DNA from 2 places in the Bradyrhizobium sp. 25ACV genome. Region 1 is predicted to be linked to the other one. Evidence: riboswitches for the same ligand, from Rfam matches in the RefSeq annotation. Region 1 holds a riboswitch; the other holds the start of a gene.
The links. A riboswitch is a leader RNA that binds a small molecule or an ion and turns the genes downstream of it on or off. The one in region 1 is predicted to bind glycine.
Positions count from the first base shown of each region.

Region 2: linked by a shared signal. The riboswitch ahead of gcvT (glycine cleavage system aminomethyltransferase GcvT) and the one ahead of RAD04_RS06970 (D-amino acid dehydrogenase) in region 1 are both predicted to bind glycine.

Region 1 covers NZ_JAVAYO010000002.1:695,962-711,322, reverse strand. The annotation lists gene RAD04_RS06985 (dihydroorotase) at 1-769, opposite strand, end outside; gene RAD04_RS06980 (dipicolinate synthase subunit DpsA) at 766-1,656, opposite strand; gene RAD04_RS06975 (NAD/NADP octopine/nopaline dehydrogenase family protein) at 1,653-2,741, opposite strand; gene RAD04_RS06970 (D-amino acid dehydrogenase) at 2,877-4,142, opposite strand; glycine riboswitch at 4,289-4,391, opposite strand; gene RAD04_RS06965 (amidohydrolase family protein) at 4,443-5,861, opposite strand; gene RAD04_RS06960 (M24 family metallopeptidase) at 6,002-7,180, opposite strand; gene RAD04_RS06955 (mandelate racemase/muconate lactonizing enzyme family protein) at 7,217-8,377, opposite strand; gene RAD04_RS06950 (hypothetical protein) at 8,447-8,851, shown strand; gene RAD04_RS06945 (aromatic ring-hydroxylating dioxygenase subunit alpha) at 9,065-10,084, shown strand; gene RAD04_RS06940 (PDR/VanB family oxidoreductase) at 10,413-11,378, opposite strand; gene RAD04_RS06935 (methyl-accepting chemotaxis protein) at 11,561-13,240, opposite strand; gene RAD04_RS06930 (ABC transporter substrate-binding protein) at 13,582-14,565, opposite strand; gene RAD04_RS06925 (LysR family transcriptional regulator) at 14,789-15,361, shown strand, end outside.
Region 2 covers NZ_JAVAYO010000015.1:108,730-124,090, forward strand. The annotation lists partial or broken gene mddA (methanethiol S-methyltransferase) at 1-444, shown strand, start outside; gene RAD04_RS29425 (NADPH:quinone oxidoreductase family protein) at 441-1,418, shown strand; gene RAD04_RS29430 (hypothetical protein) at 1,446-2,198, shown strand; gene RAD04_RS29435 (DUF1254 domain-containing protein) at 2,239-3,678, opposite strand; gene RAD04_RS29440 (amidohydrolase) at 3,937-5,640, shown strand; gene RAD04_RS29445 (TrmJ/YjtD family RNA methyltransferase) at 5,784-6,983, opposite strand; gene RAD04_RS29450 (NADP-dependent isocitrate dehydrogenase) at 7,320-8,534, shown strand; gene RAD04_RS29455 (DUF3455 domain-containing protein) at 8,631-9,131, shown strand; gene RAD04_RS29460 (cyclic nucleotide-gated ion channel) at 9,136-10,362, opposite strand; gene alaS (alanine--tRNA ligase) at 10,367-13,045, opposite strand; glycine riboswitch at 13,281-13,371, shown strand; gene gcvT (glycine cleavage system aminomethyltransferase GcvT) at 13,516-14,664, shown strand; gene gcvH (glycine cleavage system protein GcvH) at 14,675-15,043, shown strand; gene gcvP (aminomethyl-transferring glycine dehydrogenase) at 15,061-15,361, shown strand, end outside.

The DNA.
Region 1 (15,361 bases):
CCTGGGCCTCGGCGGCGAGTACCGGACCCATGCCGACGGAGGTGTGGACCAGATGAAGCGAGCAGCCGGTCTTCTCGGCAAGGAAGAGCATGCGACGGATGGTTTCCACTTCGCAGAAGGCCGGGCGGGATTCCGTGTATGCGCCGAGATCCTGACGGCCGGTGGCCGCGATCTCCTTTTTGATCCAGGATGCGATCTGGGTGTTCTCGCAGTGAACGTTGATCACACCGCCGGGAACCTTCGACAAGATGCGCATCGCGGCGTAGACCCAGCCGTCGGTCGCCGGCACGATGCCGATCGGATTGTCCGGCTCGTAGCCGAAATAGCATTTGAAGGATTTGACGCCGGTCTTGGCGATGACTTCCGGAATCTCGGCGATATGTTCCTCGCGCTGGATCCCGAAATGAAAGCCGAAGTCGATGACCGAGTTCTCCTCGCCGATCGCTTTGCGCTCCGCGTAGAACGGCAGATAGGACTCCTTGAGATTGCGGATATAGAGCAGCGCCGTCGTCACGCCGCCGGAGGCCGCGGCGGCTGTCTCGGTGCGCATGTCCTCAGCGAAGGGAAACTTCACGCCCAGATGGCAGTGCGGGTCGATCAAGCCCGGCATCAACACCCGCCCCTCGGCGTCGATGGTGCGCTTGGCCTCCGGAAAAACTTCGTCAGCACCGGTCAGGACGATCTTGCCGTCCTTCACCGCAACACCGCCGTGGAATTCTCCGTCGTGGCGAACCACTCGCGCGTTCTTTATGACCAGATCCGCCTTCATTGTCTTTGCTCCAGTATTCCCTCGATACGCCGGCTGATGCCGGTCCACTGGCTGCGGCCGACGGTGATCGGTGCACGGGCGCCCATGCCGCGCGCCCAGATGGCCTTCAGCCCAAGTTCCGCTGCGGCATCCCGGTCGATCGTTCCGGGAGGCGCGGCGACGTCGACCAGCAGCGCGTGTTTGGGCAGCAGAACCAATTGGTCGCGCTCGAGCAATCGCTTTGGAGCGCTGCCGATAACGATGTCCATGCGAGGCAGACTTGCAGGCAATTGTTCGAGCGTCAGCGCCTCGGCGCCTGTCGCGTGGGCGGCTGCGCGCTGAACCGGGTTGCGCGCAGCGACGTGAACATGAGCCCCGAGCCCAACCAGCGTCCGCGTCAGAAGCGAGCCGATGGTGCCTTGGCCAACCAGGCAAATGTTGGACTTGTGGATGGTGATCTGCGTGTTCTCGATGATCACCTTCAATACCCCCTCGACGATCGCCGGCCCGCGCAACAGCATGAGGTCGACGTCCCATTCGTACTCGTGCAGCGCGATGCCAAGCGCCTTGCAATGGGCCTTTAGATTGTCGTCTGCCCAACCGAGTATGATGTTGCCGGGCCGCCTCATGCCGGCCAACTTCTCGCGCGTCGGAATGATCTTTTGCGGACACTTTGGCGCAAAGAGTGCGCCCTCCGCGCTGATGCCCGGAATCGGAAACAGCGCTATGTCGGCGCCCTTCAATGCGTCGGCTGCATCGGCAGCATGATAGACACCTTCGATGCCCCCGTCAGGCCAGGGGAAACCGTAGGCTCGAACGGCGGCTCCAGCCCGCACGGCACAGCGAGCGATCTCCTGTTCACGCGCGTCGCCGGCTACGATTGCGATGACCGTATTCTGCCAACTCATGGGGCCCTTACCTTCTCAATGAGCTGATCCCTGGACATGCCGGTGATGCCCATTGCTTCTGCAGTCCGCCCACCGATCCGATAGTCCGTTCCGACCGCAGCCTGCGCCAGGCGATAGAGCGATGTCGCGACGGGCACGTTGACGTTGGCGATCTGCGCAAACTCCAGGAAGGGTAGCAGGCCGTGGCCGAAATCCTCCTTGTAGTAGCGATATTCGAGCGAGTCCGGCCCCTTGATACGACGATTGGCCTCACCGCCCGCGATTGCCGCGCGGTAATCGGTAACGTCAACCACGTCAGCCTCCACCGTGCCGAGCAACTTCATCTCTTCAATCAAATTCGGCAATTCATGCCCGAATGCCCGGGCGACCGCCAAGCGCTCGTCGTCCAATTGCCGCATGACCCGGGCGACCCCGGGCGTCATGGCATCGACATAGAAAGTGAAGTTGCCGCCGGTCGCCTCGACCCAGGCGGCTCCCAGCACCGCGCCGGGGGGATGCAGGACCATGTTCACGTTGGAGAGGTCGGAGGCGATAACGTCACGAACGGGCGTGACGCCTGGATACAATTTTGCAGCAATCTCCAGCGCCTCCGCTCCTCCCCTGAGAGCGGCAGCCTTCAGTTGCTTCGCCCGACCGCTAATGGTGACGCCGTCAGGACGATATTTGCGCGCGACGTACGTAAGGGTCGAGAACTCAACCACCGGCGGCACTGACCGCCCGGTGCGGGAATAGGCCTCGGCGAATTCCAGCGCCCCGCCGGTGTGGCCGGGGTTAAGCACGACCGGTTTGTTCGACGGCCAACCGACTGCTGCGAGTGCGTTGGCTATGGCCGAGTGCGAGAAAGTCGGCAGGACCACGACCGCCACGTCGACTCCGGAGATGGCCGACTTGAGATCCGTCGAAATCAGGGTAGGCTTTGCAACTCCTTCGCCGAGCTTGCCGTCGAATGCAACGCCGCCGAGCTTGATGTGCGGTTCAAGCGTTTCGGCCGAACGCGCCCAGAAATGAACGGAGTGGCCTGCGAGAACCAATTCTGCGACCGAAGCCGCGCCCCCTGCTCCTCCTCCGAGTACCGCAACCTTCATTCTTTTCTCCGCAGATCGAAGCGCAAATCGCGCCACCCGAGAGCCAGCTTTGATCACAGTTTATGATCACAACTGTGATTGTCAAGCCGAAGAATTGCTCGCCCGCCGCATGCGAGCAATCCATGATCGGATGGCCTACGTTGCCAGTCGGAGGCGATCCGTGATGCCAAGTTCGAACTCGGTGGCAAGGCAATCGGCAACCATCTCTGCGGTTGCGGCCGAGAGCGTCCACCCCAGGTGGCCGTGGCCAGTGTTGTAGAAAACGCCCGGTATCCTTCCCCTGCCGACCCGCGGCATCATGTTCGGCATCATCGGACGCAACCCGGCCCAGGACACGACGCGGTTGGTATCGACCGAAGGAAACAGCGTTCGCGTCCAGTCAACCAGCGGCTTGATGCGGTCTTGGCGAATGTCGCGGTTCATGCCGTTGAACTCTGCCGTTCCGGCGACGCGAAAGCGCGCAGCGCCCAATCGACTGGTAACGATCTTGGCGCCATCATCGAGCAGGCTGACCCAAGGCGCAGCTTTCTGGCTCTGCTCGTCGTCAAGGTGCACGGTGATCGAATAGCCCTTGACAGGGTAAACGTTGAGCCGGTCGCCGAGCATCGCCGCGAGGTCGCGGCTTGCGGGACCGGCGCATATGACGACACTGTCGGCATCGATCTCATTGACACGAGCGCCGCCTGAAGGCTCGTCACACCCATACTGGATGCGGAAAACTTCGTCCCGAGCGATCTGCCTCACAGTGGCGTCAAAGACGAAACGCACGCCACGTCTCTCGCATGCCTTGGCGAGACCGCAAACGAACTTGTGGATGTCTCCGGTGGAATCCGACGGGGTATAGAAACCTCCGAAGAAGTCGCCATGCAGCGTCGGCTCGATCGACTTCACCTCTGCGGCCGTCACTGGACGACGGTCCAGGCCCCCCTCCACGAGAATGGTATTGACCTTCAGCGCGTGTTGGAAACTCTGCTTATCCCGATAGAAGTGAAGGATGCCGCGCCGCTCGTGGTCGAAGTCGATGCCCTCGCGCTCGGCAATGGCGAAGAGATGCTTGCGTGCGGCGATGGCAAGCCGTGTGGTCTCAATTGTGTTGTCGCGATAGTTCTTGATGTTGAAGATGAATTCGCCAAGCCAGGAATATTTGTGCCAGGTCGGCGCTGGATTCATGAGGAGCGGTGCATCGCGCCTCAACATCCAACTCACTCCCTTGAAGACGGTCGACCAGCTATTCCAGACCTCCGCATTGCTTGCGGAAAGTTGGCCGCCATTGGCGAACGATGTCTCCATGCCCGCGTAGCGCTGACGCTCGATCACCGTAACGGTATGGCCGCGGTTGAGAAGGGCATAGGCGGTGGTGACGCCGGTGATACCGGCGCCGATGACGACAACATGTGGCATTTCACTCTCCGCGATCGAAGTTGGGAGCGGGCCGAGGCCCGCGGTTTGTCCCCAATCTGTCGCTGTACCTGAGAGATTAACCGCCACGGCTCGGCCGGTACGGTGGTCCCCTTCGGTGGACACTCGAAGTGCCACTCTCCAGATCGTTCAGCTGCATGGTCCCTTTTGCCTGAGAGTTTCCTGGGGGTTGCTCCTTCGGCGCCGGCCAACACCGTCACGACGGCGACCGATCTCTCCCATGCAGCCTATTGAACGCGATAGGTTCTTCTCTCCTGCGCCTCCGCAGCTAGAGCCGGCTCGTTAATTGCCGACGTCGTAAAGAGTCGTGGTCGTCTCGACCGCTTCGTCATGCAGACCAGCGCGCTCGACCGCCGCAGCAGCCAGTTGCCGGGCTTTGCGCCGAATCTGCGGCTCGTCAACCCCCTGCACCTTGCCGTCGACATATGACGGCTTCCCATCGACCCAAGTCTGCACGATCGAAGCGGTCGATGCAGAGAATACCAAAGCTTGCAGTGGATCGTAGAACGGCGTCCATTCGACGTGGTCCAGGTCGAAGAGGACGAAATCGGCCTTCTTGCCGATTTCCAGCGAACCGATCTCGTCGTCCCACATCAACGCCTTCGCACCTTCGATGGTCGCGGCGCGTAGTGCTTGTCGTGCAGTGAATATGTCCGGTTGCAAGCGGGCGTCCTTGAACATGCCGGCGACGAGCAGCATTTGCCGCATCAGGTTCATGTTGCCGGCCGCCGACACGCCATCGGTGCCGAGGCCGACTTTAACGCCGGCCTTCACCATCTCCGGATATTTGCCGATCGCGGTTGCACCCTTCCCCAACTTGAATGACGAGCACGGGCAGAAGGCGACGCTGGCGCCACGCTCGGCGAGCAGACGGACCTCTTCGTCGGAAACGGCCGCGCCGTGAGCGATGACCAGGTTCTTTCCTATGCCTCCGGCCCGATCGATACGCGTGATGGGCCAGCAGCCATATTTTTTCTCGCAAACCCTCGCCTCCTCGATCGAGGTTGCGAGATGATAGGTCGTGCCGACGCCCAACCTCTCAGCCAGTTTCACCGCTCCAACGTGGAGTTCGAGGCTACACGGCTCCTTGCCTTCGATATTGACCCAGCAACGCGCACGGCCGTCGAGGGCGCCGTTGTAGCGAACGACACAATCCTCGAGCACCTTGAGTGCGGCCTCGGCGTTCGGGAAGAAATGATGATCCACCATTTCCTGGGTCCATCCGCGGGGGAGCTCGGGCGGTGGATTGTCGGCCGCGTGCCGCCCGGTGATGCCGCGAATGCTGACCTTTTCCATCGCGCGAACGACGATGCCGGGATCGTATTGCGATCCCATGTCGAGAAAACACGTGGTGCCACAACGCAGCATCTCGGTGATGCCCAGCAGCGCACCCCAATATTCGTCTTCTTCGGTGATGTGAGCGTAAAAGGGCTTAGCCCAGTGGAACACCCAGGCCCGGGTGTTGAGATTGTCCGGGAAGACTGCGCGCGACAGCGTCTCCGAAAGATGAACGTGGCTGTCGACGAAGCCCGGGCAGACACCGAGCATCCTGCCATCGATCACCTTGTCAAAAGTGACGCTTTTTTGCCGCGCGGCCACGTCATCGGCCGGACCGATATCCGAGATGCGGTCGTTCTCGACCACGAGACTGGCGTTGCGCACGACCGTGTCGTTCTTGTCGACCGTGAAGGCGAAGTTCAAGTCCTTGATTAGCGTGCGCATGCCTCTTCACCCAATTCTCTGCCATCACGACCGCCCCACCTGACTGCCGCACCATAACGCCGGGCAGTTTCGTGCGACCTTTAACCAAGCGAACAGCTCCTCTTCGCTTGGAGCCTCCGTCAAGCGACGGCGGCCCTGCGCACGGCCCCGCTTTTCCTGGCCGTACCCACGGGAATCAACCGGTCGGTGTCGGCATAGTCGGAAAGCAGTTCCGACCCATTGGCGGTCACCAGCAGCATATCCTTGTTCTGCATGCCGAAGCCATGGCCGGTGTCATAGCAAAGCGGCTCGAAACCAAGCACCATGTTCGCCTCGAGCGGCGCGTCGGTGCCCGGCTTGCCCAGCACCGGCGTCAGTCCAAGGTAGGGATCTTCGTGCAGGTGCAGGCCAATACCGTGGCCCACGAACGAGATCGGCGGCAGATCGAGCTTGGCGAGCTTCGCAATGAACGCATCGTAGATATTGCGACAGCTCGCGCCCGGCTTCACTTTCTCCATGATTTCGTATTTGCATTCGACCAGATGCGCCCAGATCTTCTCGGCCATGGGCGGTGCCTCGCCGACGATCGCGGTTCGGCAGACGCCAGCCTGATACCCGTCGATGACGGAGAATATCTCCACGCGGCAGACGTCCCCCCGCTTCAAGACGCGCTCCGACGGGCCGACGTTGGGCAAGACGCTGCGCTCGCCGGTCGCCACGATCATCAGCTTGAAGTGATCGGCGCCGAGAGCATAGACATTGCGGGTCAGGTGGCCGGCGATGTCCATTTCGGAATTGCCCTCGTCGACCACAGAGAGAGTATCGGTAATGGCCTGGTCGGCAATACGGGAAAGTTTGCGCAAAAGCGCAATCTCCTCCGAGGTCTTGATTTGGCGAAGTCGCGCCAGGATCGGCTCGGCACGCTCGAACTTTGCGGCCGGCATGGCCGCGAGCAGCCGGGCAAAATCCCCCGCCGGCAGGTAGTCCATTTCGAGTCCAATGCGAGCCTGAGCAAGTCCGAGCCCCGCGAGTTGATCGGCGAGCACAAGCATGGGATCGTCTGAGAATTCCGCCCAGATGCGCGTCGGCACGTCCGGCTGGCGACGCTTGATCGTCGATGCCTCCATATCGACGCCGAACAATGCCGAGCGGCCGTCGGCAGTGACGATGGTCATTGCATGGCGGTGACGGATGAGTGGTTGCGAGGGGACCACGAACCCCGCAGTATACGAAAAATTTTCAGGCGAAGAGCAGATGATGGCATCCAGCCCATGCTGAGACATTGACTTGACTTGTTTCGCGACGATTTCCGCCCGCATGACCGCTCCTGTTTTTCCAACTTCTTTGCTGCGCGCTTAATCTCGCACGCGGTACTTTTCGATCTTCGTCTGGTCGACCTCGATACCCATTCCCGGTCCGGATGGCACGACGATTGCGCCATCTGCGACCTTCATGGGTTCTACGAGCAGATCGTCCTTGTAGTAGATGCCGGCAACCTGACCGTGCTGGAACTCCGCCGGCGTCGAAATCGGAATGACGCAGGACAGGGTCACGGAGGGTGAGGCTGCGGCGAGTTGGACGTTGGCGAGATTCCCGATCCCGGTCTCGATCGACCCGTTGACGTTACAGATGATGCCGGCCGCCCGGCACACCGCCCCGACCTCCATGGCTTTGTAGAGACCACCAGCCTTTGTCGTGTAGATGGACACGATTTGGATGCCGCCGGACCGAACGATCTGGATCGAATCATGCGCATTCCAGGCCGACTCGTCGGCCATGACGGGTGCGTCGATGCGGCGACCAACCTCGGCAATGCGCTCGATGCCCATGACGGGCTGCTCGACATATTTCAGTCGATTCTTCTCCATCCGACGAACGACTTGAACGGCCTCGCCAGGCGTCTTGTAGCCTTCGTTGGCGTCCACGCAGATTTCGACGGCATTGCCGGCGACTTCGCGAACGGCATCGACCATCGCAACGTCGCGATCCGGATCGACCCCGATCTTCACCTTGATGGTTCGCACCCCCTCCTGGACCAGCTTTGCGACCTCAACGCGAGCCTCTTCGATCGAGATCAAGCCGATCGAATGGGTAACGGGCACACGATCGCGCGCTTTGCCGCCGAGCAGGGTACTGACGGGAACATCGAGCCAACGACCGGCAAGGTCATAGGCGGCGAACTCGACGGCAGCCTTGGAATAGGGGTAGCCCCTGATGACCGCGTCCATTCGTGCATGCAGTTCGGCGATATTACCGAGCTCGACGCCGACAATCGCGGGAGCCAGATACGTGTCGATCACGACACGCGTGATCAAAGCGGATTCGCCGAAATACCGACCGAACTCGCCACCCCAGTCCTTGAGAGCTGGCGCTTCGCCCCAACCAACGCGACCGTCGCTGTCGGTCATCTTGACGATGACGTATCGGCCGATCACCTCGGTCAGACCTGCCCATTTGTGCTCGCGCCGCGTCGGCAATTGGACAATCAACGTTTCGACGGATTTGATCGTGGGCAAATGGGCCTGCCTTATTTCGTTTGGGTTTCGCGCTCAGTTTGCTATGGGTCGAAACCAAGATCATCTATCGTGATCACACTTTATGATCATAATATGGGCCGGTCAAGTGTCGTAGCGGCATCGCGGATTGCGCGGGTGCTGAAGACCCGCGGGTCAGAGGAGGAAAAATTGACGATCGTCGAAGCAACAAACTACTTCGCCAAGCAGGATCAGGCGCCGGTAGTGCTCCAACAGCGCCGCCAGGCAAGCGGCATCCGGCGCGAACTCGGCCTGGAGCCCGGCGAAATCCTTGTCTTGCGTGAGGGAAATGGACCCGACGTCAGATGGGAGTGCAGATTTCCCTCTCGCGCAGCATACGAGGCCGATATGGCAGCTCGAGCCGGCTCAGAGGCGTTTGTTCAAGCACGCCGGGTGATGCACACGCTGGTGGAACGGTTCGAGCGACACGTCTATGAAGTCGACGACAGCCGCTAAGATGCCGGGGATCCACGCGCCTCAGCGTTAGCGAGGATGCAGAGCCCATTGGCGGATCTCGATCTCCCCTCCTTGGCATCGTGAAGGGCCGCTCAATCGGCGAACTATCGGAGATCCCGATAGTTTGCATTGAAAATGCTGATTTTTAAAACCGCTCTAATGGTGAGAGTTTCCTCCGACAGCCGTCCGACAGAACGGAGCAAAGAGGAGCCAATGTCATTCATCCAGAACACCTGGTACGCCGCGGCATGGTCGCGTGAAATCACACGCAGCTTGCTGTCACGAACCATCGCCAACGAGAGCATTGTCTTCTACCGCAAGGAAGCCGGAGATGTCGCCGCGCTTACTGATCGGTGCCCGCATCGCTTTGTCCCGCTTCACCTCGGGAAGCTCAAAGGCGACATCGTCGAGTGCGCCTACCACGGACTGTGCTTCGATCCGAGCGGCGCATGTACCCTCAATCCACATGGCGATGGCGCGATCCCGAGGGCAGCCAAAGTCAAGAGCTACAAGGTCGTGGAGAAACATGACGTCGCGTGGGTTTGGCTTGGAGACGCAAGCAAGGCCGACGAGTCCTTGATCGCGGACTTCAGTGTTCTGACAAACCCGAAGTTTCGCACGGTCAGTAGCTACCTCCACGTCCAGGCAAATTATCAGCTGGTTTCTGACAACCTGCTCGATTTGAGCCATGGGCAGTACCTTCATCCGATGTTCAAGAATGCGGAGGGGCCGCCCAAATTCGAGGCCGAAAAGGAACCGCAACCCAATGAAGTCTGGGCGAAATTCTCGCGTCCTAATCAACTGCCGAACAAGTATTTTCAGATGCTGGGGTTTCCAGGGGACCAGCGTGGCGACCATCGCAACTTCATGCGTTGGAACGCTCCCTCGCTCCTTCTGCTTGACGTCGGCATGACGGGCGTCAACAGGCCGGTAGAAGAAGGCCTTTCAATTCCAACGTCTCACCTGCTCACTCCGGAAACAGAAACGTCGACACATTACTTCTGGGCTATGTCGCGCGATTTCCGCCAGGATGAAGATGACCTCAGCCAAGAATTGCTAAAGGCCGGCGTGGCTCTCTTCGACGACGAAGACAAGCCGGTCATCGAGGCTCAGCAGCGCATGGTGAACACCCAGGACTTGATGTCGCTCAAGCCCGTTCTTCTACAGACCGACGGCCCGGCGGTCAGGGCACGGCGGATCGTGGAGGCTCAGCTCAAAGCCGAGCAGTCGTAAGGCATAGCGTTTGACACCTGATCGCCAGACAAAGGGCGACGAGTTTCTCAAGCTACTCAGCAAGCAAGGTCGATCGTTTCCGCTGGCAGACCGGGCGTCTGCCCCTCCCTGACTTGGCCGCCGCATCAGATCGGCGGCTTTTTTTTTGCATCGCGCAGCGTGAGAGCCAGCTTACTGTGGCAAGGGCGGGCCATGCGGGCGTCTGTTACAGTTGAACTGACACCTCACTATCAGCGCCAAATGCGCCATGTGCGGCTGCCATATCGGCCGGTCATCGAAGGGTACGATGGCGCAGGCGGATTGACTCGAACGCGCGATCCGGACTCGGCTAGACGTCGAGAATCAGTTCCTCGGACAAAGACCGAGAACAACAAATTGCGATCCTGTCGTTCATTTGTTTCTCGGCGTCGGTCTGAAAGGAATCCCTGTGCTCAGGTCGTCCCGCGAGGACTCTCGTAAGGCACGTTCCACAGATTCCCTGTTCGCAGGAAAGCTCGACGCTAATTCCATTCTCCTCGAGGACCGATGCGATCGATTTGTCGCCGGGCACAACAAGTCGTTGGCCGCTTCGTGAAGCCACAACCGTGAACGACGCCCCGCCCTTCACGTCGCCAGCGGAGAAGCTTTCGGTGTGAATCCTCTCCTCAAGGCAGCCAGCCCTTCTCGCGGCAGAGACCGCAAAGTCTATGAAGCCTCTCGGTCCACATATGTAGATGCTCGTGCTGGAGCATACTCCGTTGAGATCCATGTCCGGCTGAAATCGCTGCTCCACCGGCCCGTCGTCAACGTGGAGCCGAAATCGGCCTGCGAACGGCGAGGCGGCGATTTCATCGACGAAGGGTGCACGATCCCGGGTCCGAACGCACAGGTGGAAGTCGAAATCGTTGCCGATCGTCTGAAGCCGATAGGCCATCGAGAGCAGCGGAGTGATTCCGATTCCCCCGGCGAGGAGGATCGCGCGCCCGCCATCCTCAACAAGCCCGAAATTGTTGCGCGGCCGTCCTATCTTAACGATCATTCCCTCGCGAAAGGTCTCGTGGATCGCCCTGGATCCCCCTCTCGAGCCCGGGTCGTTGAGTATTGCAAGTCTGTAATAGCCTGACTGGGAGGGGTCATTGCAAACAGAATACTGCCGAACGATCTTGTCGGAGACATGGACATCAACATGCGATCCGGCAGAAGCAGGCGGGAGTTCATTTGACGTTGCGGATTCGAGCTCGATGCTCACTATATCGCAAGCAACGTAGTGGACCCTGCGTATCCTTGTTTCCATCGTATGTCCTGGATCGACCATCGTTCAAATCCGACGCATGCCATGAGCGACTTGCCCGCCATCGCCGCAATACCGCCTATGGGCTGGATGTTATTCAATTCCGGAACAGCGCGGAAATCGGTTTCCTGGAGCCCAACTATCGGCCCGATCGATAGTACACCCGAAGCACCGCGGAGATACTCCGCTCGCTGCCTTCAGCGAGCCTATGCGCCTCGAATGTTGGCAACGAGGCGTTCAACGTCGACAAGCAGGCCTGCAGACTGCTTACTGAGGTCCTCGGCCGAACGGGACACGAGTTGCGCCGCTGCGCCGGTTTCGCCTGCCATTCGATTGACGCGAACGATGTTATCCGAGACCTGGTTGGTGCCGCGTGCCGCTTCCTGTATGTTGCGCGCGATCTGGCCAGTCGCAAGGCCCTGCTGCTGAATGGCCGCGGCGATAGCCACCGTGATCTCGTTGATCGAGACGATCGTGCTACCGATACCCTCGATGGCCTCGACGGCCTCCGTGGTCGCGACCTGCATGGCTTCTATCTGCGCGGAGATTGCCTCAGTCGCCTTGGCTGTTTGGCCTGCGAGCGACTTTACCTCGTTGGCCACCACCGCGAAGCCGCTACCAGCGTCTCCAGCACGAGCGGCCTCAATAGTTGCGTTGAGAGCCAGAAGATCAGTCTGACCGGCAATATTGGTGATCAATTTCACGACATCCCCGATCTTCTGCGCCGCAGACGACAACCCATGCACGACCTCGTTCGTGCGTTTGGCTTCATCCATGGCCTTTGAAGCAATCGTGGTCGATTGATCCACCTGGCGACCGATCTCATGAACGGATGCGGAAAGCTGCTCCGTTGCGGCAGCGACTGTCTGCACATTGGCGGAGGTTTGCTCTGCGGCTGCCGCGACAGTCGTCGCCTGTTCGGTCGCCTCCTCCGATGACGTCGACATGCGCTGCGACGTGATATGCATTTCGCGCGCGGCCTTGGCGAGCGTATCCAGCGATCTCCTGACCTCGCTTTCGAATTCATCGGCCGTTTTGGTGATGAACAGCCTCTTCTCAGCTTCGCTCTGCTGTCTCAACTCATCCTGAGCGTGGCGCAAACGAATGGTCTCGGTCATGCTCTCCTTGAAAACCTGGACGGATCTGGCCATTGCGCCAATTTCGTCTTTTCTGTCCTGAGCGGGAATTGTCACCTCGGTTCCCCCGCTCGAGAGCTTGAGCATCGCCGTCGTCATCGCCGCGATAGGGTTGGCCACGTTGCGGCTGATCAGGAGAGATACTCCGGCCACGAGCAAGAGGATGAAGAAGACGATCCCTCCCAGGCGGCGCGCTTCTGTCCAGAAAATTTGATCGATATCGTCGATATAAAGGGCGCTGGTCAGAACCCACCCGTATATTGGCACTTCAGTGGCGTAAGTCAGGGTCTGCACCGGCTCGCTACCGCCGGGGCGCGGGAAGCTGAAAGTCACGAAACCGCCGCCGCGGGCAGCGGCTGCGACCGCATCACGAAAGAAGTAGACGCCATTTGCGTCTTTCGTTTGCGTCATATCTTTGCCCTCGACGGCCTGCTTGGGATGCACTTCGAGGATGCCTTCTTTGGTCGCGGCGTAGAAGGCGTTGTCCTTGTCGTAACGCAGCATGCGAAGCAGCGCTCTCGATCGTTCACGCGCCTCCAGTTCTGACAGGCCGGTTTTGCGCCCGGCTTGGTAGTCGGCTTCGATCGCGGAGCGAGCGAGCAGGACCAGCTCCTTCACCTTCGCCTTTCTATCCGCGAGCAAGGTATTCTTCAGGGTCGATAGGCCGATGCCGGCGGTGCCGACCATCCCGGGAATTGACAACAAGACGACGATCAAGAGCTTGGTGGAGATGCGAAGAGATCCGAACATGTAACCATTCTTCCCGCGCTGGCAGAGCTGAGAGCCCATACGTTCAGGAGTTCGCTGTTGACGTCGCATGCCGCACGATCATTCGCGGCTGCCTTGAGGACACTGACGCTCGCACGGCCTGAGCGAGCAAAACATTCGCTCTTCTCCGGCACCCGACTATGCACCTGCGTAGGTGAAGGCGGACCTGGGTGGACACATCCAAGGACGAAATCCACGACGACCCACAGCGCTTCGCCTCGCCCACGACAGTCACGCCATGCCGGTCGGCTCGAAGAGACGGCGGGACCGCAACAGAAGTTTGAGTAGCTGTATATCGATCGTCGCCACCGACCTGGCGTGAGCTACTTCTTGAGTAGATCGTTGGTGTAGAAGTCTGTAACCGGCTTGTTCGGGTCGGTACTCTCGGTTGCGGACATCAATTTCAACGCGTCCGATATCGTTTTGTCGCTGATCCAGCCGGCTGGCCGACCCTTCTCGAAATTCAGCGTGGCTGAAGTTGCAACGATCTGCGCTTTGATCAGCTCGTCCGAGGGAGCCGCGCTCCAAGCGCTTTTCAGCGCGGCCGTCGCTGCCGCCGGCTCTGACTTGGTCAACTCGATTGCCTCCTCGGTCGCGGCGAGGAAGCGCCTGAGCGGTTCAGATTTTTCGGCGATTCCCTTGTCGCTCACCACGACGGCAAGCCCAGGTACGCCGAGGCCGAACTTCGGCATGTCCAACACAGGAAATTTTGTGCCACTTCGCTCTTCGATAAGGGGCAGATCAACATTGGTATAAACGCTGATGAGATCGACGCGCCTTTGCATGAATTGGGGAAATTTCACCTGCGGGTCGACTTGAACCTTACTGATCTTGTCGCAGTTGATTTTGTTGATCGCGCAGAAGACGTCCAGATAGGTCGTGGCAGGGTCTCCGACGGAGATCGCAAGCGACTTGCCTTCCATCTGCGCCGGTGTTGTCACGGCCTTGTCGGGCCACGAAATGAGGGCGAAGGGCGCTCGCTCCTGATAAATCGCCGCGAGTTTGACCGGCATTCCTTTTCCGATTGCCGAGATGGCAAATATGGCGGGAACGACCACGACATCTTCATTGCCGCGTACAAGACCTCCGAGAGCTGCTTGTGCACCGGCGCCTTCTCCGAGAACGATATCGATTCCCTTCTTTTGGTAGAGGCCCCTCTCTTTACCCAGATAGAGGAAGCCATACTCGCCCTTTAGCTTCCAGCTAAACCGGACGTTCACAGTGTCCAGGGCGGACGCTGTCGTTGTCCAGAACGAGGCGGCGATCGCGACCGCAAGAACCCCAAAAACTTGGTGCAGTTTTGGCATAAGTCCCTCCTCTTCTGGTCTCTGCGGGCAAGTGCCCGTGACCGAAACAACCCCGATAAATTTGATCTCGTATTGTGATCACATAAGACTTAATGTCAAGCGGCTTACCCGCCCGGGCCAAGCACAAACGCCCCAGTCGCCAAATGCGCCTCGGGTACACTCGTGCCAGGGAAGGGAGCGAAAGGGCTCCCGACAGACCATGGAAACTTCGAAGAGACCACCCATGCGGTTCCGGCACCTCGACATGAATCTGCTCGTCGCCTTGGACGCGATCCTGACCCATCAAAACATATCGCGGGCGGCCGAGCGACTGCTGCTCAGCCAGTCGGCGACCAGCGGGATTCTATCCAGGCTGCGCCAGCACTTCGAAGACGAGTTGCTGGTTCGGAACGGCCGCCGAATGGCTCTCACCCCTCTCGCAGAGGAATTGGTGGCACCGCTCCGCGCCATCCTGACCGAAACGGAAAAACTCTTGGCAATGCGAACCTCGTTCGACCCAGCAACCTCCGAGCGACATTTTACGATCGCGTGCTCTGACTATGTCTGGGCAACTCTTATCGTCGATATCCTTGCCGCATTGCGCGCTGTCGCCCCATCGGTCAACATATTCTACCAAGGCCCAAGCACCCGCTTTTTTCGCACCGAGATCGATTTCCTGATCGTTCCGGATCGATTCATGCTGGAAGATTGTCCGTTCGCCGCCCTCCCTTCGATTAGCTACGAATGTATCGTATGGAAGGAGAACGAAAGCGTCGGGGATAGCTTGACGCTCGAACAGTTTCTCGAGATGCGTCAT
Region 2 (15,361 bases), on a different contig from region 1:
GCAGACCAGCGGAATCGTGGCGTGGTTGCTGACCGGCGTCCATTGGCTCGGCTGGCTGATCGCATTCGCCTCGACCCACATGATCGATCATTTCGACCTGTTTGGCCTGCGCCAGGCCATCTCGGCGCTACGCGGGACCGAGCCGCAGGGTCACTCCTTCAAGGCGCCGCTGCTCTACAAGATCGTGCGGCATCCGATATGCTGGGCTTCCTCCTCGCATTCTGGGCCACGCCCGAGATGACCGCCGGCCATCTGCTGTTCGCGCTCGCGAACACCGCCTATATCCTGGCCGCGTTGCAGTTCGAAGAGCGGGATCTGATCGCAGAGTTCGGGGAGACCTATCGGCAGTATCGCCGCCGCGTCCCGATGCTGGTGCCGCGCCTTTTCGCGCGGACCCGGACGAAAGACCATGACGTGGCCCGGAGCATCGGAGCGCCGCGATGAAAGCCATTCTGTGCCACTCGTTCACCGGACCCAGCGATTTGCGCCTCGGCGAGATCGATGTGCCCAAGCCAGCCGGCGATGAGATCCTCATCGACGTCCACGCGGCCTCCGTCAGCTTCATGGACCAGTTGCTGGTCTCGGGTCTCTACCAGATGCGGCCGCAGACGCCCTTCGTGCCCGGCACGGAAGCCTCCGGAACCGTCGTCGCAATCGGCGACAGGGTGACAAGGTTCGCGCCAGGCGATCGCGTGGCCTGCAGCAGCTGGACCGGCGGCTACGCCGAACGAATGATCGCGAAGGAATCGAAGACCGTGCGCCTGCCGGACGGCGTCGCGTTCGAGGCGGCGGCAACCATCCTGCACAATTACGGCACGGCCTATTATGCGCTGGTCGAGCGGGCACGAGCCGAGCGCGGCGAAACGCTGTTCGTCACCGGCGCCGCCGGCGGAGTTGGACTGGCCGCCGTCGACCTCGGCCGCCATCTCGGCCTGCGTGTCGTCGCCGGCGTCGGCTCCGACGACAAGGCGGCCCTGGTCCGCGGCTACGGCGCCAGCGAGGTCATCAATTATCGCAGCGAGGATCTGCGCGACCGGATCAAGTCGGTCACGTCAGGAGAAGGCATCGATGTCGGCTTCGACAATGTCGGCGGCGCGATCTTCGAGCAGATGGCCCGGCTGATGAAATGGGGCGGACGGCTGATGCCGATCGGCTTCACCGGCGGCGAGATTCCGTCCATCCCGATGAACCTGCCGCTGCTAAAGAACTATTCCATCATTGGCGTCTTTGCCGGTGCCTGGGCGGAGAAGTTCCCGCACGAGGCCGCGCACATGAATGACACGTTGATGCAATTGCTGGCCGAAGAGCAGATCAGTCCGCACATCGACCGCGTCCTTCCCTTAGAGGAGGCCGGCGACGCCATGCGGGCCGTGGCCAATCGCACGGTTCAGGGACGAATTGTGCTCAAGATCAGGTAGAGTGCGCCAACGACGAAGAGAGAACCGATGACACCAATCATCATCGACAAGCGCTATTGCGGTCCTCCGAACTCCGGCAACGGCGGCTATGTCTGCGGCCGGCTCGCTCGTCACATTCCCGGGGCTGCAGAGGTGACGCTGCGCGCGCCGCCCCCGCTGGACACGCCGCTCGATGCCATCGCGACGGACGGCGACACATGGGAGCTCCGCGACGGCGGCAAGGCCGTCGCCACCGCCCGCGCCGTCAGCGTCGAGCTCGCGCAAGTGGAGACGGCCACCTTGCCGGAAGCCCGCGCGGCCGAATTGCTGGCGCTATTCAAGCCGCACGAACATCCGCTGCCACACTGTTTCGTCTGCGGTCCTGCCAGGACGAAAGGCGACGGCCTGCGCATCTTCGCCGGCCCGCTCCGCCGTCAAGCACAAACTCCCGTTCTCGCCGCGAGCTGGGCACCCGATCCGAATCTCGCCGCCGAGGATGGCCTCATCGCACCCGAATTCCTCTGGTCCGCGCTCGATTGCCCGACCGGCTTTGCCTGCAATTTCGATCAGCAGAGCGGCAGCTTCGAGAAGACCCCGCTCCTGCTCGGACGGATGTCAGCCCGCATCGAAGCGCGCCCCCGCCCCGGCGAGCGCTGCATCATCACCGCCTGGCCCACCGGCCGCGACGGCCGCAAGCGCACGGCCGACGCCGCGCTGCATGATGAAGCCGGCAGCTTGCTGGCGTTGGCGCGGACGACATGGATTGCGGTGGAGCGCGAGGTACTGCTCGGGCGCCGGTGACGGTGCGCAGGGTAGGCAAAGGCGCGAAGCGCCGTGCTCCCTAGCTGCTCGTCACTTGCCGAACCGGGGGCGGCTTCCAGGTCCCGTTGATGATCGAGGGCGGCTTCTCGTTCGGCCAGTACATGCGCAACATCAGGACGAACTTGCCCGCGGGCGCGGGAAGCCAATTGCTCTCCTTGTCGGGGCCCGGGTTGTCCTTCTGAATGTAGAGGTCGACCGAACCGTCGGGATTGGCTTTGAGATTCTGGCGGGCGCTGATCGACTGGCGGTTGATCGGATTGGCGACGAAGAAGTAGTTCTCATCATACATCGTGAGCGACCAGAAGCCTCCGACCGGGGGAAGCTGCCCCTTCGGAAAACGCATGACGTATTTGTTGCTGCCGACGTACTCCTTGCCGTCGGCGTCCTTCTGGGATGTCGGATAGCACGCATCCTGGATCCGGTTGGCGCCAAGGCCGATGGCCGTGACAAGCGCACGGTTGAGATAATTGGTGCCGTAGATGCCGGCTTCGCTGTCGAAGGCCCAGCCGTTGACGTTCTTGATCGCCTTGTTGACCTTGAACTGGAGCATGATGCGGTCGAATGCCACCTGGGGGACCCGCTTGGCGAAGGCAGCATCGAATTTGCTCGCGTCAAAATCCTTGCCGGGGACAAGACCGATCTTCGCGAATTTGGCGACCTCGGCCGCGTCGGCGGCGGCCGGCGGATTGCGCTTCATCAACTGCGCGAGAAGGGTGAAATAGGCCGCGGCGTCCAGGCGGTTGACCTGGTCGCGCACCGCCGTCTTCGTGTCGATCGACGCATCGACCTTTCCCGCTGGAGGCGTGTACGACTTGCCATATGCGCTGAGAGGGACGATCTTGAACTCGTCCTGCGCGGCGTGCACGGCCGCATAATCCTCCGGTGTGCCGGTGCAGTAGATGCGGCCCAGAATCCACACCATGCTCGTGGGTGATTTGTATTCCTTGACGCCGGCGGGAAGCGTTCCCTTCCAGCCCGGGCCGGTGATCGCATAGGTCTGCGCCCTGGTGCCGGTGGTGCGCTTGCCGGGCACCTGGAAGACATTGGTCCAGCCGTCCAGCATCGGAAACAGGAAATAGCGGTCCTTCATATCAGGCATACTCAGGACCCAGGGCTCATCTCCCACGTCGATCCAGGCCGTCGTGTAGAGCGTGTCGGCATTCGGTGCCGTGACATCCCTGAAGCTGGCATCAGGGTACTTGCGCAACTTGACGAACTGCCCCATCGGCCCATGCGTGCCCTCCACTGCCGCAACGTTCGTCATGACTCGGCGGGTCATCTCCATCGTCACAAGCGGGTATCCGTAGATATAGGCGTCCTGGGCGAGCCAGAAATCTTCGCCGCCCTCCACGGCCCTGACAACAAGACCATCAAAATCGGCGCGGGCGGCTCGGGAAATCGCAAGCGCCGACACGGCGGCGCTGAAGGCGGCAAGTGCTTGGCGACGGCTGATTGACATATCGAACCCTCTCTGTTGCCTCAAAAGCGTAACGGGCGGGGTTCCACGTTCTTTGACATGCATCAATGGCGCGGGTGGCAAAGGCGCGCAGCGCCGTGCCCACCGTGTCTGCTGCGGCGTAGTTGATCGACGTCGTGGGCACGCTTCGCTTTGCCCAACATGTGGACGCTGCAGGCCTTGAGAAGCGTTGAACCCGTGTTTGATCAAAGATACCCTTGAAGATCTTCGTCCAGAAAAAACAAGATCCAGGGGGACGTGATGGTTCGCAAGTTGATGGCATTTGCAATCGTTGCCGCGGGCACGTGGTTCGCTGGCGTCGCAAATGTTGAGGCGCAGCAGCCGGAGCTCAACGGGCCTGACCTGGTCCTCATCAACGGAAAGGTTCTGACGCTGGATGAGCGATCGACGATCACGGAGGCCGTGGCCGTCGCGGATGGAAAGATCATCGCAACCGGCACCAGTGCTTCGATGAGGTCGCTCGCCGGTGCTCGGACCCGCGTGCTCGATGTGGCTGGGAAGACCGTCATCCCCGGATTGATCGATACGCACGCTCACTTCAAGGCCGCTGGTCTTGGCGACTATGTCGTCATCATGGGCCGAGCCAAGACGGTCGCGGAAGCGCTCGAGGCCATCAAGGCATTCGCGGCGAAGAAGAAGCCGGGCGAGTGGATCGTAGGTGGCGCATGGCATCCGCCTTCACAATTGGCCGAGAAGCGATATCTGACCAGGCAGGAGATCGATAGCGTTGCTCCAGACAACCCGGTCTATCTTCGCACCGTCGGGCATTTCTCGATGGCGAACAGCATGGCTCTACAGCGGGTCGGAATCGACAAGACCACCGCGGATCCGAGCGGGGGAAAGTTTGAGCGCGACGCGGCCGGTGAATTGACCGGCGTGCTGGTGGAGACGGCGATCGATCGGGTCGAGAAGGCGGTGCCGCCCTGGACAGAAGACGATGAGATGCGGCAATTCACGATTGCCGAAGGTGTGCTGAACAGCTTCGGTATCACGAGCGTGGTCGAAGGCGCGACAGAGGCGCGCGATATTCGCATGCTGCAGAAGCATGTCGCATCCGGGAAAGCCACATTGCGCACCGGCGTGATGTTTCGACCAGAGCCTCCGGCCGATCTGACCGCGTGGGAAGCGATCATGGCAGGCAATGGGGCCTCTTCAGGCTTTGGCGACGATTGGCTGAAGTTCGCGGGAATCAAGATCTTCTACGACGGCGGCATGACGCTGAAGACAGCGCTCATGCGCGAGGTGTATCCCGATTCACACGACAACTATCATGGCGTTGCGCAGCAGACACCTGAGCGATTGAAGCAACTCATCTCCATCTGCCACCGATATGACTGGCGGGTCGGTGTCCACGTGGTGGGTGACCTTGGTATCGACCAGGTGCTCGATGCGTTCGAGGCAGCGGATATGGAGAAATCGATCCGAGACCGTCGCTTCGTCCTCATTCACGCCAGCCTGATCCGGCCAGAACAGATGGAGCGTGCGCAAAAGCTGGGGGCCCGTGTCGATTTCCAGAACGCTTTCATGTGGGATAAGGCAGCGACCGTCGAACGATTTCTCGGGAAAGCGACCGCTGATCGCGCCGTACCGACCAGGACGTTAATCGAAAAAATGGGGCTCAATAGTCTCGGCGCCGGGACGGACTTTCCCGTCAACCCGATCAACCCCTTCCTCAACATGTACATCATGGTGACCAGGAAGGACCCCAACGGAAACGTCTACGGCGCGGCAGAAGCCATTACGCGCGAGCAGGCCCTGCGACTCTACAGCAGCGCAGCCTCGCGCTACACGTTCGATGAAGCGCGCAAAGGGACTATTGAGCCCGGAAAGCTTGCGGACATCGTGGTGCTCTCCGCTGACTACACGGTCGTGCCGGAGGAGCAGATCAAGGACATCAAGGTGGACCTGACGCTCGTGGGCGGCAAGGTCGTGTTTCAGCGCTGACGTCATCCGCTGCCGACCAGCAGGAAGTGCCGTAGGGTGGGCAAAGGCGCGTAGGCGCCGTGCCCACCTTCTCTTGATGATCAGCGAGAGATGGTGGGCACGCTTCGCTTTGCCCACCCTACGAGAGCTATGCCTTACGGCACCTACATCGCTTGCTCGATCATCCCCTGCAGCCGCGCCAGCTCCGCCTCGAGATCCCGCTCCACATCCGCGGCACGAATGTCGAGCACCCGATAATCCCGCGCCTCGAGCCAGCTCCGCCGCGACGCGCGGTCCGCCGCAATCGCCTCGCCCTCGCCGGGATTGACCAGTTCGATCGCGATCCGATGCGGGAACGAGACGAAGTCCGGGATGTGGCGGCCGACCGGGGTCTGGCGCTTGAACCCACCTGCGAAGCGGCGATCACGGGTCAGCGCCTGCCAGAGCAGACGCTCGGCATCGGTCGGGTTGCGGCGGAGCAGACGGGCAAGGCCCCGCACGGTCGAGCCGCTGTCGGGCACGCCGCCGCCTTGCCCGTGCTCGGCCAAAAGCGCGCGCAGGCGCGTCGCCTGCTCGCCATCGAGCACGCCGCCCTTGGCCGGGCCCTTGCGTCCCTCGGCGATCGCCATGATCACCCCGTGCAGGGTGTGCATGTCCTGCTTGGTCGGCTCCATGCGGCTAAAGATGTTGCGCAGGTTCACCAGCATGGTGTCGCGCTTCTCGGCCGGGCGCAAAAATTCCACCTTGTCGAGCTCGCGGATGAGGTTGTCGAAGAACGCCTGCATCTGGTGCTGCGAGGCGCGCTCGGAGCGCTCCGGCATGGCGTGCGGCAGCTCGCCCGAGGTCGCTCGCTTGAACCATTCATAGCCGACCAGCAGCACGGCCTGGGCGAGGTTGAGCGAGGCGAAGCCCGGATTGACCGGGAAGGTGATGATGCGGTTGGAGAGCCCGACCTCCTCGTTGGTCAGCCCCCAGCGCTCGCGGCCGAACAGGATACCGCACCTGCCGCCGGTCGCGACGTGACCCGCGATCTCGCTGGCAGCTTCCTCCGGCCCGACCACCGGCTTGGCCTGGTCGTGGGGGCGCGCGGTGGTGGCGAACAGCAGATCGAGATCGGCGACGGCGTCTTCGACCGTGCCGAACAATTCGACCTTTTCCAGAATATGGTCGGCGCCGGCGGCGGCGCGCTGGGCGGCGATGTTGGGCCAGCCGTCCCTGGGGTTGACGATGCGCAAGGCGCCAAGGGCAAAATTCCCCATGGCGCGCGCGGCCATGCCGATGTTTTCGCCCAGCTGCGGCTCGACCAGGATGACGATGGGACCGTCGAGGGACAAACCCGCCTTGCTCTTGTCAGTCCCCGACATTTCGTTTCGCTTTCACTCTGGTTCTCAAGGCCTTGCCAGGGCGCTCTTCAGGAATTGATTCAAACCGGCCGCCGGTCGGCGCCGCCCTGCCGCCTGTCGTTTGCCTGTCCTGACAGAATTCTCAAGGAAAATAACGGGGTTAGAATCGACTTTTGAATCTCTTCTGAAGCCTCAGGCCGCCCCGCCGGGGGCCGTCGCCCGCCCCCCATCCGGGCAAGCTGGATCGGCTAAAAGTGCATAATCCCTTGGCTTTCGCCCGCCGCGCGGCGGTGCTAAGAGGCGGCGGATATTCCCGTGGCGCGCCAAAAGCGCCGTTCCCAAGAGGCTTCCCCGATCATGGCAAAAATCAAGGTATCCAATCCCGTCGTCGAGCTCGATGGCGACGAGATGACCCGGATCATCTGGCAGTACATCAAGGACAAGCTGATCAACCCGTTCCTGGATGTCGAACTGATGTATTTCGACCTGGGCATGGAATACCGCGACCACACCAACGATCAGGTCACCATCGACGCCGCCGAAGCCATCAAGAAGGTCGGCGTCGGCGTCAAGTGCGCCACCATCACCCCTGACGAGGCCCGGGTGAAGGAGTTCAACCTCAAGCAGATGTGGAAGTCGCCGAACGGCACCATCCGCAACATCCTCGGCGGCGTGATCTTCCGCGAGCCGATCATCTGCAAGAACGTGCCCCGCCTGGTTCCCGGCTGGACCAAGCCGATCATCATCGGCCGCCATGCCTATGGCGACCAGTACCGCGCCACCGACTTCAAGTTCCCCGGCAAGGGCACCCTGTCGATGAAGTTCGTCGGCGAGGACGGCACCGTCATCGAGAAGGAAGTGTTCAAGTCTCCCGACGCCGGCGTCGCGATGGGAATGTACAATCTCGACGACTCCATCATCGACTTCGCCCGCGCCTCGCTCAATTACGGCCTGCTGCGCAACTATCCGGTCTATCTCTCGACCAAGAACACGATTCTGAAGGTCTACGACGGTCGCTTCAAGGACATCTTCCAGGACATCTACGACCGCGAGTTCAAGAAGGAATTCGAGGCCAAGGGCCTGACCTACGAGCACCGCCTGATCGACGACATGGTGGCCTCGGCGCTGAAATGGTCCGGCGGCTATGTCTGGGCCTGTAAGAACTACGACGGCGACGTGCAGTCCGACACGGTCGCACAGGGCTACGGCTCGCTCGGCCTCATGACCTCGGTGCTGCTCACCCCCGACGGCAAGACCGTGGAAGCCGAAGCCGCCCACGGCACCGTGACCCGCCACTATCGCGAGCACCAGAAGGGCAAGGAGACCTCGACCAACTCGATCGCCTCGATCTTCGCCTGGACCCGCGGCCTGTCGCACCGCGCCAAGCTCGACAACAATGCCGAGCTCGCCAAGTTCGCCAACACGCTGGAGAAGGTCTGCGTCGACACCGTCGAGGCCGGCTACATGACCAAGGACCTCGCGCTGCTGGTCGGCGCCGACCAGCGCTGGCTCTCGACCACCGGCTTCCTCGACAAGGTCGCGGAAAACCTCACCAAGGAGCTGGCGGCCTGAGCCGACCGCAATTTCGCCCGACTGGGCCAGACATCATCACGGGCCGCGCAACAGCGCGGCCCGTTTCTTTTTGAGACCTTGCGCGGAGATGCCACCATGTTCATCAAGCTTGCCGGCCCCACCATGCTGCTCGCAGCCCTGATCGGACCGGCCGGAGCTGCCGAGCCGCTTCCCGAGGCCATCGCCGTATCAGGCGAGAGCGTCGTGCTCAGCGTCCACGCCGAGGGTGCGCAGGTCTATGAGTGCAAGGCCGGCGCTGAGGGCAAGCTCGCCTGGAGCTTCCGCGAGCCGATCGCGACGCTTCTCTCGGACGGCAAGACGATCGGCCGGCACTATGCCGGACCGAACTGGGAGCACGCCGACGGCAGCGCCGTCGTCGGTAAGGCGATCGGAAACGCGCCGGGCACCACCGCGGCCGATATCCCCTGGCTGAAGCTGGAAGTTACGGCCCGCCGCGGCAGCGGCGTGCTGACGCCCGTTACCACCGTGCAGCGCGTGAGCACCCAGGGTGGCAAGCTGGACGGTGCCTGCGAGAAAGCCGGCGAATTCAGGAGCGTGCCCTACTCGGCCGTCTACGTCTTCCTGAAGAAAGGTTGACCGCTCAGCGGTCGGGGTCGTCCTTCTCCGCCTGTGCGAGCTCGGCAACGGCGAGGTCGCCGGTGTCGGCGAGTCTCGCCTTGGCGGTGGTGTGGACGTGGTCGGCGAGCGTCGGCATGCGCGCGATCAAGGCGTGAAAATCCTGGGCATCGAGCACCAAAAGGCGCGTCTTGCGCGTCGCCATCACCGTGCCGCTGCGTTTTGTTTTGTGCAGCAGCGCGATCTCGCCGAAGAAGGTGCCGTCCGTGAGGTGCACATGCTGGCTCGGCAGCGCGATCTCGACCTCGCCCGCGGTGATGAAATACATCGACGAGGCCACATCGCCCCGCCGCACCAGGATCTCGCCCTGCTCGATGGTGCGCGCCCGCAACAGCCGCATGATGTCGGCGATCTCCGCGGCCGACAGATGCGAGAACAGCGGCACCCGCGCCAGCATGCCCCAGGTGACGACGAAATCGCGCCGCTTCACCTCTTCGGCAAAGGCGGTGGAGATGATCGCGACCGGCAGCGCGATCATGGCGAAGCCGCTGATGATGGCGAAGGTGGAGACCAGCTTGCCGAGCGGCGTCACCGGCACGACGTCGCCATAGCCGACGGTGCCGAGCGTCACGATCGCCCACCACATCGCATCCGGAATGGTGCCGAGCTTGCTGGGCTGCACGTCGCGCTCGATGGCGTAGAGCAGCGAGGCGAACGTCAAGACCGCGCCGATCAGGATGACGACGCAGCCGATCAGCGCCCGCCGCTCGGCATGGACAGCCGCGAGCAGCGAGCGCATCGCCGGCGAGTACCGTATCAGCTTGAAGAACGGCAGCACGCCGAGCGCCGCCAGTGTCGCGTGCCGGCCGGCGGCGAGCACGATTGCCGCGGGCAGGAACGCCATGAGGTCGATGATGCCGAGCGCCGAGAAGGCGTAGCCGAGCCGGTCGGACAGCGAGGAGCCCTTGCGCTGGGTGTGGCCCGCCACGGTCCAGAGACGTGCGGCATATTCCAGCGCGAACACGATCACGGACAGGATGGTGATGGCCGAGAACACCGTGCCGAACTGCGCGTCCAGCTCCGGCACCGAGGCGAGGATCATCGCGGCCACATTGAGCACGATGACGCCGATGATGATCTGGATGAAGCGCGACCCGGCTGAATAAGCCAGCGGATCGTGCTCCAGCAGTTCGTAGAGGCGATCCCTCAAGTTCGGATCGGCTGAGCCACGTCCTCGCGGAACGGGGCGCACGGCCTCACGCGCCCGCCATCGCTTTTTCGATCGCGCTCAGCGCCTCGGTCGCCTTGGCGCCATCAGGGCCGCCGGCCTGCGCCATGTCCGGCCGGCCACCGCCGCCCTTGCCGCCGAGCGCCTCGGAGGCGACACGCACGAGGTTGACCGCGTTGAAGCGCGAGGTGAGGTCCGCGGTGACGCCGACCACGATGCCGGCCTTGCCGTCCTCGGTGACGCCGACGATGGCGACGACGCCGGAGCCGATCTGCTTCTTGCCGTCGTCGGCGAGGCTCTTGAGATCCTTCATCTCGATGCCCTCGACCGCGCGCGCCATCAGCTTGACGTTGCCGACCTCGCGCACGCCGCTGGCTGCGCCATTGCTGGCCGCAGCGCCGCCGCCCATCGCCAGCTTCTTGCGGGCCTCGGAGAGCTCGCGCTCGAGCTTCTTGCGCTCCTCCATCAGCGCGGTGATGCGCGCCGGGACGTCGTCGAGCGACGTGCGCAGCTCGTTCGCCGCGGTCTTGGCCAGCGCCATGGTCTCGTTGGCGTGCCTGCGCGCATAATTGCCGGTCAGCGCCTCGATACGGCGCACGCCCGAAGCAACCGCGCTCTCGCCGGTGAGCGTGATCAGGCCGATGTCGCCGGTGCGCCGCACATGGGTGCCGCCGCAAAGCTCGACCGACCAGCCGAGCGCGTTGGCGCCGCGCTCGCGCGCGGTCCTGCCCATGGAGACGACGCGGACCTCGTCGCCGTATTTCTCGCCGAACAGCGCACGCGCTCCGGCTTCGCGGGCTTCATCCACGCCCATCACGCGGGTGGTGACCTCGTCATTCTCCAGCACCACGTCGTTGGCGATGTCCTCGACGCGGGCCAGCTCCTCCGCCGTGATCGGCTTCGGATGCACGAAGTCGAAGCGCAGGCGATCCGGCGCGACCATCGAGCCGCGCTGAGCGATGTGGTCGCCGAGCACCTGGCGCAGCGCCTCGTGGATGAGATGCGTCGCCGAATGATGAGCCCGGATCGAGGAGCGCCTGGAATGATCGACCTCGAGCTGCAGCGCAGTGCCGAGCTTCAGCTCGCCGCTCTCCACCGTGCCGACATGCACGAAGAAATCGCCGAGCTTCTTCTGCGTGTCGGTGACGCGGAACTTGATGCCGCCCTCGCCCGTGAGCACGCCGATGTCGCCGACCTGGCCGCCCGACTCCGCGTAGAACGGCGTCTGGTTCAGCACGATCGCACCGGTCTCGCCGGCCTTCAGGCTGGCGACCTCCGCACCGTCCTTCACCAGCGCGGACACCACGCCTTCAGCGCTCTCAGTCTCGTAGCCCAGGAATTCGGTGGCCCCGAGCTTTTCGCGCAGCGGGAACCAGATCGCCTCGGACGCAGCTTCCCCGGACCCCTTCCAGGACTCGCGCGCCTTGGCCTTCTGCCGCTCCATCGCATCGGAGAAGGAAGCCTGGTCGACGCTGATGCCGCGCGACTTCAGGGCGTCTTGCGTCAGGTCGAGCGGGAAGCCGTAGGTGTCATACAGCGTGAAGGCGACGTCGCCGTCGAACATGTCGCCCTTTTTCAAGGACGCGCTCTTCTCGTCGAGGATGGCAAGGCCGCGGGTCAGCGTCTTGCGGAAGCGGGTCTCTTCCAGCCGTAGCGTTTCCTCGATCAGATTTTCCGCACGCATCAGGTCGGGATAGGCTTGGCCCATCTCGCGGACCAGCGCCCAGACCAGCCGATGCATCAGCGGCTCTTTCGCGCCGAGCAGCTGCGCATGGCGCATCGCGCGGCGCATGATCCGGCGCAGCACATAGCCGCGGCCCTCGTTCGAGGGCAGCACGCCGTCCGCGACCAGGAAGGCCGAGGAACGCAGATGGTCGGCGATGACGCGGAACGAGGCGACGGTCTGCTCGTTCGGCCCGCTGCCGAGCGCGGACGAGGCCGCATCGATCAAATGGCGGAACAGATCGGTCTCGAACACGCTGTCGACGCCCTGCATGATGCAGGCCATGCGCTCAAGGCCCATGCCGGTGTCGATCGAGGGACGCGGCAGATCCACGCGCTCCTCCTTCGTCACCTGCTCATACTGCATGAACACGAGATTCCAGAATTCGAGGAAGCGATCGCCATCCTCTTCCGGCGAGCCCGGAGGGCCGCCCCAGATGTGATCGCCGCGGTCGATGAAGATCTCCGAGCACGGGCCGCACGGACCGGTGTCGCCCATCGCCCAGAAATTGTCCGAGGTCGGGATGCGGATGATGCGGTCGTCGGAGAAGCCGGCGATCTTCTTCCAGAGCCCGTGCGCCTCGTCGTCGGTGTGGTAGACCGTGACGAGCAGCTTGTCCTTGTTGAGCCCGAAATCCTTGGTGATCAGCGTCCAGGCGAGCTCGATCGCGCGCTCCTTGAAATAGTCGCCGAAGGAGAAGTTGCCGAGCATCTCGAAGAAGGTGAGATGGCGCGCGGTGTAGCCGACATTGTCGAGGTCGTTGTGCTTGCCGCCGGCGCGCACGCATTTCTGCGACGTGGTGGCGCGCTGATACGGCCGCTTCTCGACGCCGGTGAAGACGTTCTTGAACTGCACCATGCCGGCATTGGTGAACATCAACGTCGGATCGTTGCGCGGCACCAATGGCGAGGACGACACGATCTCGTGGCCGTTCTCGGCAAAGAAGTTCAGAAAGGTCGACCTGATCTCGTTGACGCCGCTCATGTTCATCCAATCGGGTGTGCTTGGACCCGCTTTCTCGCCATCCAAACCGAAACGTTAAGGCTGATATCTGCGGGCCACAGCGCTTTTAGACAAGGCCAGCTTCGCTGTCCAGAAACTGTGCAAGGAGATCAGAGGGTTGCCGCAGCCGCTCAATCCCCTTTGCAATCCCGTTGATAGGGCAAGCGGACGCGTTGACAGGCTTGGCCGCCCTGTGGTCTGTACCCATCTGTATCGTACGGCCACGTCGGGAGAGACCGGCTTTAGGCAGCCGGCGCCGAAGGAGCAACCGCCCCGGAAACTCTCAGGCAAAAGGACCGCGTGGCTTTGACAGCATCTGGAAAGAGGCGCCGACGGGTTTAGACCCGGATGGCACCCGCCGACGGGATAATACTCTCAGGCACAGCGACAGATGGGGCTTCGACCGGTGTCCTCAGGGAATCGTCCCAGGGGAACCGCCGAGGGCCCCTGTGATGCTAGCGCACGACGACCAAGATTCCCTGAAACGTACGCCCCTTCATGGGCTTCATGTCTCCCTGGGCGGCAAGATGGTGCCGTTCGCGGGCTATGACATGCCCGTGCAATACCCCGCGGGCGTGCTGAAGGAGCACCTCCATACCCGGACCTCCGCCGGCCTGTTCGACGTCTCCCATATGGGCCAGATCGCGCTCAGGCCGAAATCCGGCAGGGTCGAGGACGCCGCCCGCGCGCTGGAACGGCTGGTGCCGCAGGACATCGTGGCGATCGCGCCGGGACGGCAGCGCTACGCCCAGTTCACCAACGCCGATGGCGGAATTCTGGACGACCTGATGGTCGCTAATTTCGGCGATCACCTCTTCCTGGTCGTCAACGCCGCCTGCAAGGACGCCGACGAGGCGCATCTGCGCGCGAATCTCTCTGAAGACTGCGTCATCGATTCCCTCGCAGATCGCGCGCTGATTGCGCTGCAGGGGCCGAAGGCAGAGGCCGTGCTGGCGAAATTGTGTGCAGAGGCGCCCGCCATGAAGTTCATGGATTCCGGCCCCCGCAAGGTGGCCGGCCTCGGCTGTTTCGTCTCACGCTCCGGCTACACCGGCGAGGATGGTTTTGAAATTTCGGTTCCCGCAGCCGATGCCGAACGTCTCGCCAAAACGCTGCTCGAAAACACCGATGTGCTGCCGATCGGCCTGGGCGCCCGCGACAGCCTGCGGCTGGAAGCCGGGCTCTGCCTGTACGGCCACGACATCGACACCATGACGACGCCGGTCGAGGCCGCGCTGGAATGGTCGGTGCAGAAATCCCGCCGCAGTGGCGGCGCGCGCGCCGGCGGCTTTCCCGGTGCCGAAAAAATCCTCGCCCATTTCGACAACGGCGCGGCCCGCCGCCGGGTCGGCCTGCTGGCCCAGGGACGCGCACCGGTGCGCGAAGGCGCGCTGCTGTTTGCTGACAGCGCCGGCGGCGAGCCGATCGGACAAGTCACGTCGGGCGGTTTCGGCCCAAGCCTGAATGCGCCGGTCGCGATGGGCTACGTGCCCACGAGCCAAAGCGCGCTCGGCACACAACTCTTCGCCGAGGTGCGGGGCCAGCGCTTAGCCGTGCAGGTCGCCGCGATGCCCTTCGTCAAGAACACCTACAAACGCTGAGGATTCGAGAATGACCACGACGCTGTACACCTCCGACCATGAATGGCTCGCCATCGAGGGCGACGTCGCCACCGTCGGCATTACCGACTACGCCCAGCAGCAGCTCGGCGACGTCGTGTTCGTCGAATTGCCCAAGGTCGGCCGCACCCTGAAGAAGGCGGAAGCCGCCGCCGTGGTTGAGTCCGTCAAGGCGGCCTCGGACGTGTACGCGCCCGTGACCGGCGAAGTGCTCGAGACCAACGCCGAGCTCGCGGCCGAGCCGGCGCTGGTGAACTCGGATGCGCAAGGCAAGGCGTGGTTCTTCAAGATCAAGATGGCCGACAAGGGCGAACTCGGCGGCCTCATGGATGAAGCCGCCTACAAGGCACATACGGCTTAAGGACGATGGAGCAAGCGATGACCGCGCACCGCAAAACCAACGGCGACGCCGCCGCCAGTTTCGTTCGCCGCCATATCGGCCCCTCAGTGCGTGACGTCACCGCCATGCTCGAAACCGTCAGCGCTAGAAGCGTCGACGCCCTGATGGCGGAGACGCTGCCGGCCTCGATCCGGCAGGCCGCCCCGCTCGATCTCGGCAAGCCGCTCAGCGAGACCGAGGCGATCGCGCATATGGGCGAGCTCGCAGCCCAGAACCAGGTCTTCACCTCGCTGATCGGCCAAGGCTATTCCGGCACGATTTTGCCCGCGGTGATCCAGC